Regions from separate parts of the Pseudomonas sp. LBUM1678 genome, predicted to be linked through region 4. Evidence: predicted binding sites of a transcription regulator. Region 4 holds the regulator's gene; each other region holds the start of a gene.

Region 1 (3,316 bases), 1.2 Mb from region 4:
GAAGGTGCAGCAAACACACCGGTCAGGATCGCGCCGAGGATACCGCCGATACCGTGCACACCGAAGGCGTCCAGGGAATCGTCATAGCCGAGTTTGCGTTTCAGGGTAGTGGCGCAGAAGAAGCACACCACGCCCGCTGCCAGGCCGATGACCAGCGCGCCCATCGGGCCCACGGTGCCAGCGGCCGGGGTGATGGCAACCAGACCGGCCACAACACCCGAAGCGATACCCAGTGCACTTGGTTTGCCGTGAGTGATCCACTCAGCGAACATCCAGCCCAGTGCAGCGGCGGCGGTGGCGATCTGGGTCACCAGCATCGCCATGCCGGCGGTGCCGTTGGCCGCAGCGGCGGAACCGGCGTTGAAACCGAACCAGCCGACCCACAGCATCGCGGCGCCCATCAGGGTGTAACCGAGGTTATGCGGTGCCATCGGAGTGGTCGGGAAGCCTTTGCGCTTGCCCAGTACCAGGCAGGCAATCAGACCGGCCACACCGGCGTTGATGTGCACCACGGTGCCGCCAGCGAAGTCGAGCACGCCCCAGTCCCACATCAGGCCGCCGTTGCCGGACCAGACCATGTGCGCAATTGGTGCATAAACCAGGGTGAACCACACGCCCATGAAGATCAGCATGGCGGAGAACTTCATCCGCTCGGCGAAGGCACCGACGATCAGCGCAGGGGTGATGATGGCGAAGGTCATCTGGAAGGTGATGAACACCGCCTCAGGGAACAGCGCCGCAGGACCGGTCAGGCTCGAAGGCGTGACACCGGCGAGGAATGCCTTGCCCATGCCGCCGAAGAACGAGTTGAAGTTGACGACGCCCTGTTCCATACCGGTGGTGTCGAACGCGATGCTGTAGCCATAAATGACCCACAGAATGCTGATCAGACCGGTAATGGCGAAGCACTGCATCATCACGGAAAGAATATTTTTCGACCGGACCATGCCGCCGTAGAACAGCGCGAGGCCGGGAATGGTCATGAACAGCACGAGGGCTGTCGAGGTCATCATCCAGGCTGTATCGCCGGAATTGAGGACTGGGGCCACCACTTCGTCTGCCGCCATAGCCAGGCTGGGCATTACGAGGGACAACAGGGCTCCTAGCCCTGCGAATTTACGCAGAGTCATATTGTTTTCTCCTGGGGCGTTGGGTTTGTGGCGGCGTTTAAATCGCGTCGGTATCGGTTTCGCCGGTACGGATGCGAATCGCCTGTTCCAGATTGACCACGAAGATCTTGCCGTCACCGATCTTGCCGGTGTTGGCAGCCTTGGTTATCGCCTCGATAACCCGGTCCAGATCCTTGTCGTCAATGGCGACATCGATCTTCACCTTGGGCAGAAAATCGACCACATATTCCGCGCCGCGATACAGCTCGGTGTGACCCTTCTGCCGACCGAAGCCTTTGACTTCAGTAACGGTAATGCCCTGCACGCCGATCTCGGACAGCGACTCGCGCACGTCGTCCAACTTGAACGGCTTGATGATGGCAGTGACTAGCTTCATGAAAACTCTCTCCCGAATTGGTGGACTTGCCCCAGGAAAACAAACCCGACTCAAGTCTAAGCGCAGTGCCTGGCTTTGTAACGCATCGTCGGCCTTTGATTGCCCGTCCGACGCCTGCTAACCACTCCGCACGAAACACTTCCCCCGTTCCGCTTGGCGCACTGCATTCGTCACAGCGACTGCATCAGTGCATGGGTCACTACCGACTAAGCAGAAAGCTTGCCATCTCGCCAAAACCCACTGAATTCAATCCCTTGGCCGCTGCCAACCGCCGCTTCGCCCAAACGGCCCGGCGGATACGCACAACAACAGTGCGCGGCCGTCCATCCACATGCGCGAAAAGCGTGCATCCCTGCGGTCGGAATTGACTATAGACACTGCGTGATACACTGCCCGCCATTGTTGACAGGACATTTCCCATGCTCGCACCCAAAGACTTCCTCGACGCCCTGAGCGGCACCGCCTCCCGCCTCTTCAGCGGCGAAACCCCGTTGCCGAAAAGCGAAATTGAAAGCCAGTTCAAGGCGCTGCTGCAGAGCGGCTTCAGCAAGCTGGATCTGGTGAGCCGGGAAGAGTTTGATAGCCAGATGGTCGTGCTCGCACGTACTCGGGCACGGTTGGAGAGCCTTGAGGCGAAGGTTGCGGAACTGGAAGCGAAGCTGAGTCCGCCCACCGAGTAACCCCATCGATCCCACGGTGAAGCCCAATCCACTGTAGGAGCGAGCCTGCTCGCGATAAGGTCGGAACGACCTTCAGATTTACCTGTAGGAGTTGCCAAGGGCGGCGAGCTTTTGATCTTCCGCCCCGCCACAATCTCGGCAACGTCCTACAAAGATCACCACCGCCGTCCGATAGCGCCGTGAAGCCCAGGTTCCTAAGCTCATCCTCAGCTGAATATTCAGCACTGGGTTTGGCGACCTGGAAGCTTAAGGAGCACGACGACCATCTCTCGAGTCATGGCGGCTGTGCGTGGGAGACCCTCGGGTCTGCCGGGTTCCTTTTGCTCCGGTTCGCCAACCCGCGTACAGCTGCCACCCCAATCGTTTGGCGACGATTGACGGCAGCCCCTTAAGCAAAAGGAGCTGTATTAATGAATAGCGATGACGCTTATCTGGTACCCAACGTCTTTACCCGCCACAAACTCCACCTCCACGCCCTGCTGTTGGAAAACCAAGCCTGGTTTAGTGCCCGAGATCTAGGCCGCCTATTGCGACTGTTCCTCGACGAACGCGCCGTCCGAAAACTCGACCCTGACCAACAACAAACTGTGCAGATGCTCATCCACGGCAGCATCGAAAACACCCTGCTAATCAGCGAATCCGGCGTCTACGCCCTACTCGTCTACCACTACTGCCCCGAATACCGGGGCCTGCGTGAATGGCTGACCCACGACGTGGTGCCAGCCCTCAGAGATGCCCAGCAACCGGCAACAAGCGAACGCCCGGTCCTGAGTCTGTTGAACTGGCCAGAGATGTCGCTGAGTTTGCTGCACTGGAATAACCAGCCGTGGATTCGGTTGCAGGATGTTCCGCACATGCTTGCGGATGGTGAGCGGACGCAACGTGCGGTCAATGCACCGTGGTGGAAGCGTGCTTCGCGGATGCTGCAATCGCTTTAGGTGGCCAAAGCGCAACCACGCTCGATTTCGGCTTTACGCAGATCGTAAGTCAACTGCAGGTTCAGCCAGAACTCGGGCGTGGTGTTCAGGTGGCGAGATAGCTTCCCCGCTAGATCAGCACTGACACAACGCTGCTGCATCACGATTTCGTTTATCGCTTTTACCGGCTCGTTCAACGAATGGGCGAAAGCG
Region 2 (3,316 bases), 730 kb from region 4:
TGCCTTGCTCGGCGCCTTGGAGTTTCCGGTGCTGTCGATCGACATGGGCGGCTCCATCGTCGCGGCCAACCGTGCGGCAGCGCAGTTGTTGGGCGTGCGGGTGGATGAGGTGCCGGGCATCCCGCTGTCGCGGTATGCCGAGGATTTCGACTTGCCGGAGCTGGTGCGCGCCAACAAGTCGCGGATCAACGGTTTGCGGGTCAAGGTCAAGGGCGACGTGTTTCTCGCCGACATCGCGCCGCTGCAATCAGAGCATGACGACAGCGAAGCGATGGCGGGCGCGGTTTTGACGTTGCACCGGGCTGATCGGGTGGGTGAGCGTATCTATAACGTGCGCAAGCAGGAACTGCGCGGGTTCGACAGCATCTTCCAGAGCTCCAAGGTCATGGCCGCGGTGGTGCGCGAAGCCCGACGCATGGCGCCGCTGGATGCGCCGCTATTGATAGAAGGCGAAACCGGCACCGGCAAAGAGTTGTTGGCGCGTGCCTGCCACCTGGCGAGCCCTCGCGGTCAATCACCGTTGATGGCACTGAACTGCGCCGGGCTGCCGGAATCGATGGCTGAGACCGAGTTGTTCGGTTACGGACCCGGTGCTTTCGAAGGGGCGCGGGCCGAAGGCAAGCTCGGGCTGCTGGAGCTGACGGCGGGCGGTACGCTGTTTCTCGATGGCGTCGGGGAAATGAGCCCGCGCTTGCAGGTGAAATTGCTGCGCTTCCTGCAGGACGGTTGCTTCCGCCGTGTAGGCAGTGATGAAGAGGTTTATCTGGATGTGCGAGTGATCTGCGCGACGCAAGTGGACTTGTCCGAGTTGTGCGCGCGCGGTGAGTTTCGCCAGGATTTGTATCACCGCTTGAACGTGCTTTCGCTACACATCCCGCCGCTGCGTGAATGCCTCGACGGTTTGACGCCGCTAGTGGAACACTTCCTCGATCAGGCCAGCCGGCAGATCGGTTGCCCGCTGCCGAAACTGGCGCCGGCGGCGATGGAGCGGCTGAGTCATTACCACTGGCCGGGCAATGTCCGGCAGTTGGAGAACGTGCTGTTCCAGGCGGTTTCCCTGTGCGAGGGCGGGACCGTGAAGGCCGAGCACATTCGCTTGCCGGATTACGGCGTGCGTCAGCCGCTTGGCGACTTCTCCCTTGAGGGCGGGCTGGATGCGATTGTCGGGCGCTTTGAGAAAGCGGTGCTTGAGCGTTTGTATTCCGAACATCCGAGCAGTCGGCAGCTGGGCAAGCGCCTGGGGGTTTCCCATACGACCATTGCCAATAAATTGCGTGAGTACGAAGTCGGCAAAGAACCCGGCAATACCTAGGTCCCCGTAGCAGCTGTCGAGCACAGCGAGGCAGCGTTCGGCGGCGAAGCCGTCGTAAACCCGGCATGCAAGGTTTTCCTGATACACCGCGATGTCTGGTTTTACGACGGCTGCGCCGCCGAACGCTGCCTCGCGGTGCTCGACAGCTGCTACAAGGGTTTCGTTGAGCGCAAGAGGTCGACACTTGCCGTTAGCGGCATAACACCGCCGGTTTTTCGTCTTCGATACATTTCCCTCAATCCCCGCAAAACCCCTCAATCCCCGCAAAACCCCTCAAGTCCTTTGTTTGCCGGGCCTCGCGCCGTCAAAAGAAAGTTGGTCTGCAAATTGCTTATCGCTCAGCAGTACAGCGGTGGGCGGCAAACGTCCGGCATGCAGAGGAAAGAGTGTGGATAAGTACCTTTATGTGGCAATGACCGGCGCCAGCCAGAATGCACTGGCGCAGAAGGCTCATGCCAACAACCTGGCAAACATCTCCACCAACGGTTTTCAGAAGGACCTGGAACAGGCCCGTTCGATGCCGGTGTTTGGTGACAGCTTTCCGGCGCGTGCGTTTGCCATGACCGAGCGTCCGGCCACCGACTTCTCTCCCGGTTCGCTGGTTCAAACCGGTCGCGACCTCGACGTCGCGGTGCAAGGCAATGGCTGGATCGCCGTGCAAACCCCCGATGGCGCTGAAAGCTACGTGCGCACCGGCAGCCTGAACGTGGACGCCCTGGGCGTGCTGCGGGCCGGCAACGGTATGCCGGTGATGGGCAATGGCGGACCGATCGCCGTGCCGCCCGAGCAGCAAATCGAAGTGGGCGAAGACGGCACCATCAGCATCCGTGCGATGGGCGAAGGCCCGCGCGTGATGGCTGAAGTCGACCGCATCAAACTGGTCAACCCTGACCTGAAGAACATGACCAAAGGCCTGGACGGTTCGATCCACACCAAGGACGGCAAGCCGGCGCAAGCCGATGCGGGCGTCAAGCTGGTGTCCGGGTTCCTCGAGTCGAGCAACGTCAACGCCGTGGAAGAGATGACCTCGGTGTTGGCCTTGTCGAAGCAGTTCGAGCTGCACATCAAGATGATGAACACCGCTAAAGACGATGACCAGGCCATGGCTCGGGTCTTGCAGATCAGCTAATTATCAGAACGTCGCGCCGTAAAACAGGCGCACGAGGAGAATCGAATGCTTCCGGCTCTATGGGTTGCCAAAACAGGTCTGTCCGCCCAGGACACTAACCTGACGACCATTTCCAACAACCTGGCCAACGTGTCGACCACGGGTTTCAAACGTGACCGCGCCGAGTTCCAGGACTTGCTCTATCAGATCAAACGCCAGCCAGGCGCCCAGTCGACCCAGGACAGCGAACTGCCGTCGGGTCTGCAAGTGGGTACCGGTGTGCGCATCGTCGGCACCCAGAAAAACTTCACCGCCGGCAGCCTGCAAACCACCGAGCAGCCACTCGACCTGGCCGTCGACGGTCGCGGTTTCTTCCAGATCCTGCAACCGGACGGCACCACGTCTTATACCCGCGACGGTACGTTCCACCTCGACTCCAACGGTCAGATCGTCAACGCCAGCGGCTTCGCCCTGGAACCGGCCATCGTCATTCCCAACGACGCGCAGACCTTCACGGTCGGTCGCGACGGCACTGTGTCCATCACCGTTCCGGGTAACCCGGCCAACCAGGTGATCGGCAACCTGCAAACCGCCGACTTCATCAACCCGGCCGGTCTGCAAGCCGTGGGTAACAACCTGTTCCTGGAAACCGCTGCCAGCGGCGCGCCGCAAATCGGCACGCCGGGCCTGAACGGTTTCGGTACCACGCTGCAGAACACCCTGGAAACGTCCAACGTCAGCACCGTTGAAGAGATGGTCAACATGATCACCACTCAGCGCGCCTACGAGATGAACTCCAAGGTGATCTCTACCGCCGACCAGATGCTCTCGTTCGTAACGCAGAATCTGTAATCAGTCTATGAGGCGACCATGAGGTCGCCTGCAACACCGTGAGG
Region 3 (3,316 bases), 970 kb from region 4:
CCGCCGGGCACAACCCGGGTTTCGCGGCCAGACAATACAAACGGACGCAGGTCGATGTGGCGCGGCGCGATGCCGTTTTCGACAAAGGTCGGACAGGTCGACAGGGACAACGTCGGTTGCGCGATATAGGCGTGAGGCTTGGCTTTGATCCGCGCGCGGAACGACTCGATTTCCGCCGCCGTCGCCGCCGGCCCCACCAGCATTCCGTAACCGCCGGAGCCCTGGGTTTCCTTGACCACCAGGTCTGGAAGATTGGCCAGTACGTGGGACAGTTCAGAAGGATTGCGACACTGGAACGTCGGCACGTTCTTCAGGATCGGCTCTTCATCCAGGTAGAAACGGATCATGTCCGTGACAAACGGATACACCGACTTGTCGTCTGCGACCCCGGTGCCGATGGCATTGGCCAGCACCACATTGCCGGAGCGATAAGACGACAGCAGCCCTGGAACGCCGAGCATCGAGTCCGGGTTGAACGCCAGCGGATCGAGGAACGCATCGTCGAGGCGACGGTAGATCACGTCGACGGCTTTCGGCCCGTCCGTGGTGCGCATGAACACCTTGTCGTCACGCACGAACAGGTCCGCGCCCTCCACCAGCTCGACGCCCATTTCACGCGCCAGGAAGGCATGCTCGAAAAAGGCGCTGTTGAAGCGACCCGGCGTCAGCACCACCACGCTCGGGTTATCGATCGGGCTGGAGCTTTTCAGGGTGTCGAGCAGCAGGTTCGGATAATGGTCGATCGGTGCGATGCGCTGTGCCGAGAACAACTCGGGAAACAGCCGCATCATCATCTTGCGGTCTTCGAGCATGTAGCTCACGCCGCTGGGTGTACGAAGGTTGTCTTCGAGCACGTAGTACGTGCCGTCGCCATCGCGCACCAGATCGACGCCGGAGATGTGCGAATAGATATCGCGGTGCAGATCGAGCCCTTGCATCGCCAGCTGGTATTGCTCGTTGGCCAGCACTTGCTCGGCCGGGATGATGCCGGCCTTGATGATGCGCTGCTCGTGGTAGAGGTCGGCGAGGAACATGTTCAACGCCTTGACCCGCTGAATACAGCCGCGCTCGACGATCCGCCATTCACTGGCGGGGATGCTGCGCGGGATGGTATCGAAAGGGATCAGGCGCTCTGTGCCCTGCTCATCACCGTAGAGCGTGAAGGTAATCCCGGCGCGATGAAATAACAGATCGGCCTCACGTCGCCGTTGTGCCAAGAGCTCGTCAGGCGTCTCGGCCAGCCAACGGGCAAACTCCCGATAATGCGGGCGGACCTGGCCGCCGGCATCGTACATCTCATCAAAATAGGTGCGGATCATGCCGTACTCCTTGTCACCCGGACATCTAGGCTTCGCAAGGCCCGTGCCATCGGCAGAAACGCTTTGTTATCAATCAGTTGGATAATGACGCCGTTTGAACCGCACCAATCCTGTGCAGCAAACGCCCCAAGCTGATCGCCCCCGCTTCATTGCAAGGCGACGTTGTCGCCTATCACCAGCATAGTCAGAGTTGATTTCACTGCCCCGTCAGCCGTGCGGATAATCCGCGCATCCGCTGCAAAACCTGAACGAACTTCCCTTTAGCCGCCTGCTCAGGCGGTTTTTTTTGCGCCGGATTCTTGTTTCAGGGTTTTGCCGAGGGGGCTTTTCTGAGCGCCACAAACGAAAACGGCCAACCCTAAGGCCAGCCGTTGCTGAGCGTTGTCACTGTTCATAAGGTTATGCGAGTAGCCCTCGTACCTCCTGCTTGACGCCCCATCCTTCGATGATGCCGCCCAGAGGCTCGACCACCGCCTCGAAATCCTGCTCGAAATCGCCGATATCATCGTAGGTGGCGTACATGACTTTGCTCAGTTCCAGTGCCCATGCGCCGTCATCGCGCACACTGATCTGTGCGTTCAAGGATTCACCCTTGTATTGCCCTGCCGCCCTGCGTGCCCGCTCCTCGTCCGGGAAAATGGCGTAGAACTCGATGGGATGGAATCGTGAAAAGTCGAAACCGCCTTCTTTCATGCGGCGCAGTACGCTGCTGCTGATGTCCTCTTGATAGGCTGTGCTCATGAAACGTCCCCCTCATATTGATGGATAGACTTTCCGTATTCCCGGCGCTCGCAACCGATTGGTGCGAGCGATGCGGCAACAACATTGCCGGTGGGAAGCAAGCATGTAGCTGACAAGACCAGACCTTAGCGATCCGTTCGCTGATCTCGATTGCAGAGTAGCCCCAAGACAGAGGCGCTGCCAAGGCCTGGATAGGATTGAGACAGGAGATATTCAGATTGGCGTGATGCCGAGGATTTGTATGCTGTTCTGGGTCTTGAGACTTTTGACGCTCGCATCAGCGGTACGCCCTTCCAGATCATTCAGATCCAGTTTGGCGGCGACAGGAAGGAGCCGGTCCTTGATGAGTTTGGCGGCTTGCTCGTTGTCCGGGCATTCCTCGCACTCGAAGACTTCATCGACTGTTTCACCGTGATCATCCACGAAAGTGATTTTCCACTTTTGCATCAGTGCCTCCTCGAACAAACCCGCAAATGGGCTTACAACCATCTGGACTTTTGGCCTGACTGATCGTTCCCACGGATTACCGCCCGCAGCATGAAAAACACGGTCCCTGTAGGAGCTGGCTTGCTAGCGATGCAGACGCTGCGGCTTGTCTGACACACCGCGTCGATCCAATCGCTAGCAAGCCAGCTCCTACAGGGGGGTGCATACAACTTGAGTTTAGTCGTTGCTTGGCTTGTTCACCGCTTGCAGCACGTATTGCGGCAAGGCGAAGGCGCCGATGTGGATTTCCGGGTTGTAGTAGCGGGTGATGATGCCGCTGCCGGCGAAGCGCTGTTGCAAGGTTTCACGGGACAACTTGCGATAGGCGGTGTTGGTCGCGCCCCAGGCAAAAGTCATCGAGCCACCGATGTAGGTGGGTACGGCGGCCTGATAGAAGTGCCAGTCCGGGAACAGGCTGCGCAGGCGACCTGCAGTGGTTTTGACTTCTTCGATCTGCATGAACGGGGTGCCGTTCTGGGTCACGAGGATGCCGCCTTCGTTCAGGCAGCGACGGCAGGCCTGGTAGAAGTTTTCCGAGAACAGCACTTCACCCGGACCGATCGGGTCGGTGGAGTCGGAAATGATCACGTCGAATTTTTCAGTGGTGGTGGCGACGAAACGCATGCCGTCGTCGATCACCAGGTTCAGGCGTGGATCATCGAACGCACCCTTGGAGTGGTTCGGCAGGAATTCCTTGCACATCTCGACCACGGTGCCGTCGATCTCGACCATGGTGATGTGCTCGACGCTGCGGTGCTTGGCCACTTCAC
Region 4 (3,316 bases):
TGTCGATGCAGTAGTAGCCGTTGTCCTCGAGAACATCGAGTGCGGTACTTTTACCTGAGCCGGAACGGCCGCTGACAATGATCAAACGCATGATTAGTGACCGTTTTGCTCGTCCAGGACAACCTGATACAAGGCTTCATTGCTCGGGGCGCTGCGCAGTTTTTCGCGCACCTCCTTGCGATCGAGCATGCTGGCGATCTGGCGCAGTAGCTCCAGGTGCGCATCGGTGGCGGCTTGCGGGACCAGCAGAACGAACAACAGGTCAACCGGGGCGCCGTCGATGGCGTCGAAATCGATGGGTGCATCGAGGTGCATCAAGGCACTGATGGGTGAGGTGCAACCCTTGAGGCGACAGTGGGGGATGGCGATGCCGTTGCCAAAACCGGTAGAGCCGAGTTTTTCGCGGGCGACCAGGCTCTCGAAAACATCCTGCATGGCCAGATCCGGCACTTCGCGATGGATTAGGTTGGCAATTTGCTCAAGGGCTTTCTTTTTGCTGCCGCCCGGCACGTTCACGAGGGAACGGCCGGGGGTCAGGATACTTTCAAGTCGGATCATGGGTTGGGAGTGTTAACGACCGGTCGCGCCCTGGAGGAGGCTCTGGGTCTTTTCCTTATGCTTTTTGAGTTGTTTATCGAGCTTGTCGGTCAATGCGTCGATCGCCGCGTACATATCGGTATGCTCCGCGTTTGCGACCACTTCATTGCCGGGAATATGCAGCGTGGCTTCGATTTTCTGCTTGAGCTTTTCGACCGTCATCGTGACCTGCACGTTGGTGATCTTGTCGAAATGCCTCTCTAATCGTTCGAGTTTTTCGCCGATGTAGGTGCGAAGAGGTTCGGTCACTTCCAGTTGGTGTCCACTGATGTTGACTTGCATACAGCTTCTCCTTCGTTGCCAGTGCATAAAGCGGCAGGCAGAAATGCCTGCCACTGGAACGCTGTGGCGTGGCTCTACATCAACCGCTTGCGTTCGCTCGAAGGCGCGATCCCGAGGGATTCGCGGTACTTGGCGACGGTGCGGCGAGCCACCTGAATGCCTTGTGCCTCCAGTAAACCAGCGATCTTGCTGTCACTCAACGGCTTTTTCTGATTTTCCGCAGCAACCAGTTTTTTGATGATCGCGCGGATCGCTGTGGACGAGCATTCACCGCCTTCGGAGGTGCTGACGTGGCTGGAGAAAAAGTATTTCAGTTCATATATGCCCCGAGGGGTATGCATGAATTTCTGCGTGGTCACCCGTGAAATCGTCGACTCATGCATCCCCACTGCTTCGGCGATGTCATGCAGCACCAGCGGTTTCATCGCTTCGTCGCCGTACTCCAGGAAGCCGCGCTGATGCTCGACAATCTGGGTGGCCACTTTCATCAGGGTTTCGTTGCGGCTTTGCAGGCTCTTGATGAACCAGCGAGCCTCTTGCAACTGATTGCGCATGAACGTGTTGTCGGCGCTGGTGTCGGCGCGGCGCACAAAGCCGGCGTACTGGGCGTTGACCCGCAGCCGTGGCACCGATTCCTGGTTCAGCTCGACCAGCCAGCGCTCGTTGTCCTTGCGCACGATCACGTCAGGAACAACGTACTCGGCTTCACTGGACTCGATCTGCGAACCCGGACGAGGGTTGAGGCTCTGCACCAGCTCGATCACCTGGCGCAGTTCATCTTCCTTGAGCTTCATGCGGCGCATTAGCTGACTGTAGTCGCGGCTGCCTAGCAGGTCGATGTAATCAGCGACCAGACGCTTGGCTTCGGCCAGCCAAGGTGTCTTGGCGGGCAGTTGGCGCAGTTGCAGCAGCAGGCATTCGCCCAGGTTGCGGGCGCCAATGCCGGCAGGTTCGAATTGCTGGATGCGGTGCAGGACGGCTTCGATCTCGTCCAGCTCGATGTCCAGTTCCGGATCGAAGGCCTCGAGAATTTCTTCGAGGGTTTCGTCCAGGTAGCCCTGATTGTTGATGCAATCGATCAGGGTCACGGCGATCAGTCGATCGGTGTCGGACATCGGTGCCAGGTTCAGTTGCCACAGCAAATGGCTTTGCAGGCTTTCGCCGGCCGATGTGCGGGTGGTGAAGTCCCACTCGTCGTCATCGTTGCTCGGCAGGCTGCTGGCGCTGGTCTGGTAGACGTCTTCCCACGCGGTATCGACAGGCAGTTCGTTGGGAATGCGCTCGTTCCAGTCACCTTCCTCGAGGTTGTCCACCGTCGGGGCGGTTTCCTGGTAGGAGGGTTCCGAAACATCGGCGTTGGGGAGCTGTTCGGCTTTGTCGGCCAAGGGGTCGGCGTTATCGAAGTCGTCGCCTTCTTCCTGGCGTTCGAGCATCGGATTGGACTCCAGGGCCTCCTGGATTTCCTGTTGCAGGTCCAGGGTCGACAATTGGAGCAGGCGGATGGCCTGTTGCAGCTGCGGTGTCATCGTCAGCTGCTGGCCCATTCTCAAGACTAGCGATGGTTTCATGGCAGGGGCTTAACACCTTATTCGCCGGCGCACATGCGCCATCCACTACAGGGCGCCGGAGCGCCAAACATAAGCAAATTATATGCCCGAAACTGCAGCGTTTGCCTAGAGCGCCGTAACAATAAAAAAGTATTGATTTTTTATCGAGACAAGCACCCGGACAATCAGCCAGACACCTTAGTGCTTACAGGCGGAACTCGTGGCCCAGATACACTTCCTTGACCAGTTCGTTGGCCAGGATGGTGGCGGAGTCACCTTCGGCGATCAGCTGGCCATCGTTGACGATGTAGGCGGTTTCGCAGATGTCCAGGGTTTCACGGACGTTGTGGTCAGTGATCAGCACGCCAATGCCTTTGGCCTTGAGGTGGTAAATGATCTGTTTGATGTCGCCCACCGAAATCGGGTCCACGCCGGCGAAAGGTTCGTCGAGCAGGATGAATTTCGGGTTGGTGGCCAGTGCCCGTGCAATTTCTACGCGGCGGCGCTCACCGCCGGACAGGCTCATGCCGAGGTTGTCGCGGATGTGGCTGATGTGGAATTCCTGCAGCAGGCTTTCCAGCTCCTTGCGACGATCGGCCTTGTCGAGTTCCTTGCGGGTCTCGAGGATGGCCATGATGTTGTCCGCCACCGACAGTTTACGGAAGATCGACGCTTCTTGCGGAAGATAGCCGATACCGGCCTTTGCACGACCGTGCATCGGCTGGTGGCTGACGTCCAGGTCGTCGATCAATACGCGACCCTGATCGGCCTGCACCAGGCCAACGATCATGTAGAAGCAGGTGGTCTTGCCGGCGCCGTTAGGACCCAGCAGGCCGACGATCTGACCGCTGTCGATGGACAGGCTGACGTCACGCACGACCTGGCGGCTC

Evidence for each region. The regulator sigma-54, encoded in region 4, starts transcription at its own class of promoters, with help from an activator protein. The targets are predictions, from matches to a motif close to ANTGGCATNNANNTTGCTNT.
Region 1: a site for sigma-54 is predicted at 1,714-1,733, ahead of glnK (P-II family nitrogen regulator). Genes of this name have one in related genera too.
Region 2: a site for sigma-54 is predicted at 1,627-1,646, ahead of ACA070_RS07715 (flagellar basal body rod protein FlgF). Genes of this name have one in related genera too.
Region 3: a site for sigma-54 is predicted at 1,351-1,370, ahead of ACA070_RS08940 (circularly permuted type 2 ATP-grasp protein). Genes of this name have one in related genera too.

The regions. Positions count from the first base shown of each region.
Region 1 is NZ_CP166775.1:6,583,885-6,587,200, forward strand. Features, by position in the region: gene ACA070_RS30070 (ammonium transporter) at 1-1,130, opposite strand, end outside; gene glnK (P-II family nitrogen regulator) at 1,168-1,506, opposite strand; gene ACA070_RS30080 (accessory factor UbiK family protein) at 1,926-2,186, shown strand; gene ACA070_RS30085 (BRO-N domain-containing protein) at 2,597-3,124, shown strand; gene ACA070_RS30090 (HigA family addiction module antitoxin) at 3,121-3,316, opposite strand, start outside.
Region 2 is NZ_CP166775.1:1,710,793-1,714,108, forward strand. Features, by position in the region: gene ACA070_RS07710 (sigma-54-dependent transcriptional regulator) at 1-1,312, shown strand, start outside; gene ACA070_RS07715 (flagellar basal body rod protein FlgF) at 1,701-2,441, shown strand; gene flgG (flagellar basal-body rod protein FlgG) at 2,487-3,272, shown strand.
Region 3 is NZ_CP166775.1:1,959,238-1,962,553, reverse strand. Features, by position in the region: gene ACA070_RS08940 (circularly permuted type 2 ATP-grasp protein) at 1-1,319, opposite strand, end outside; gene ACA070_RS08935 (ribonuclease E inhibitor RraB) at 1,719-2,060, opposite strand; gene ACA070_RS08930 (hypothetical protein) at 2,274-2,507, opposite strand; gene speE (polyamine aminopropyltransferase) at 2,724-3,316, opposite strand, start outside.
Region 4 is NZ_CP166775.1:984,792-988,107, forward strand. Features, by position in the region: gene rapZ (RNase adapter RapZ) at 1-91, opposite strand, end outside; gene ptsN (PTS IIA-like nitrogen regulatory protein PtsN) at 94-558, opposite strand; gene hpf (ribosome hibernation-promoting factor, HPF/YfiA family) at 571-879, opposite strand; gene ACA070_RS04290 (RNA polymerase factor sigma-54) at 954-2,447, opposite strand; gene lptB (LPS export ABC transporter ATP-binding protein) at 2,632-3,316, opposite strand, start outside.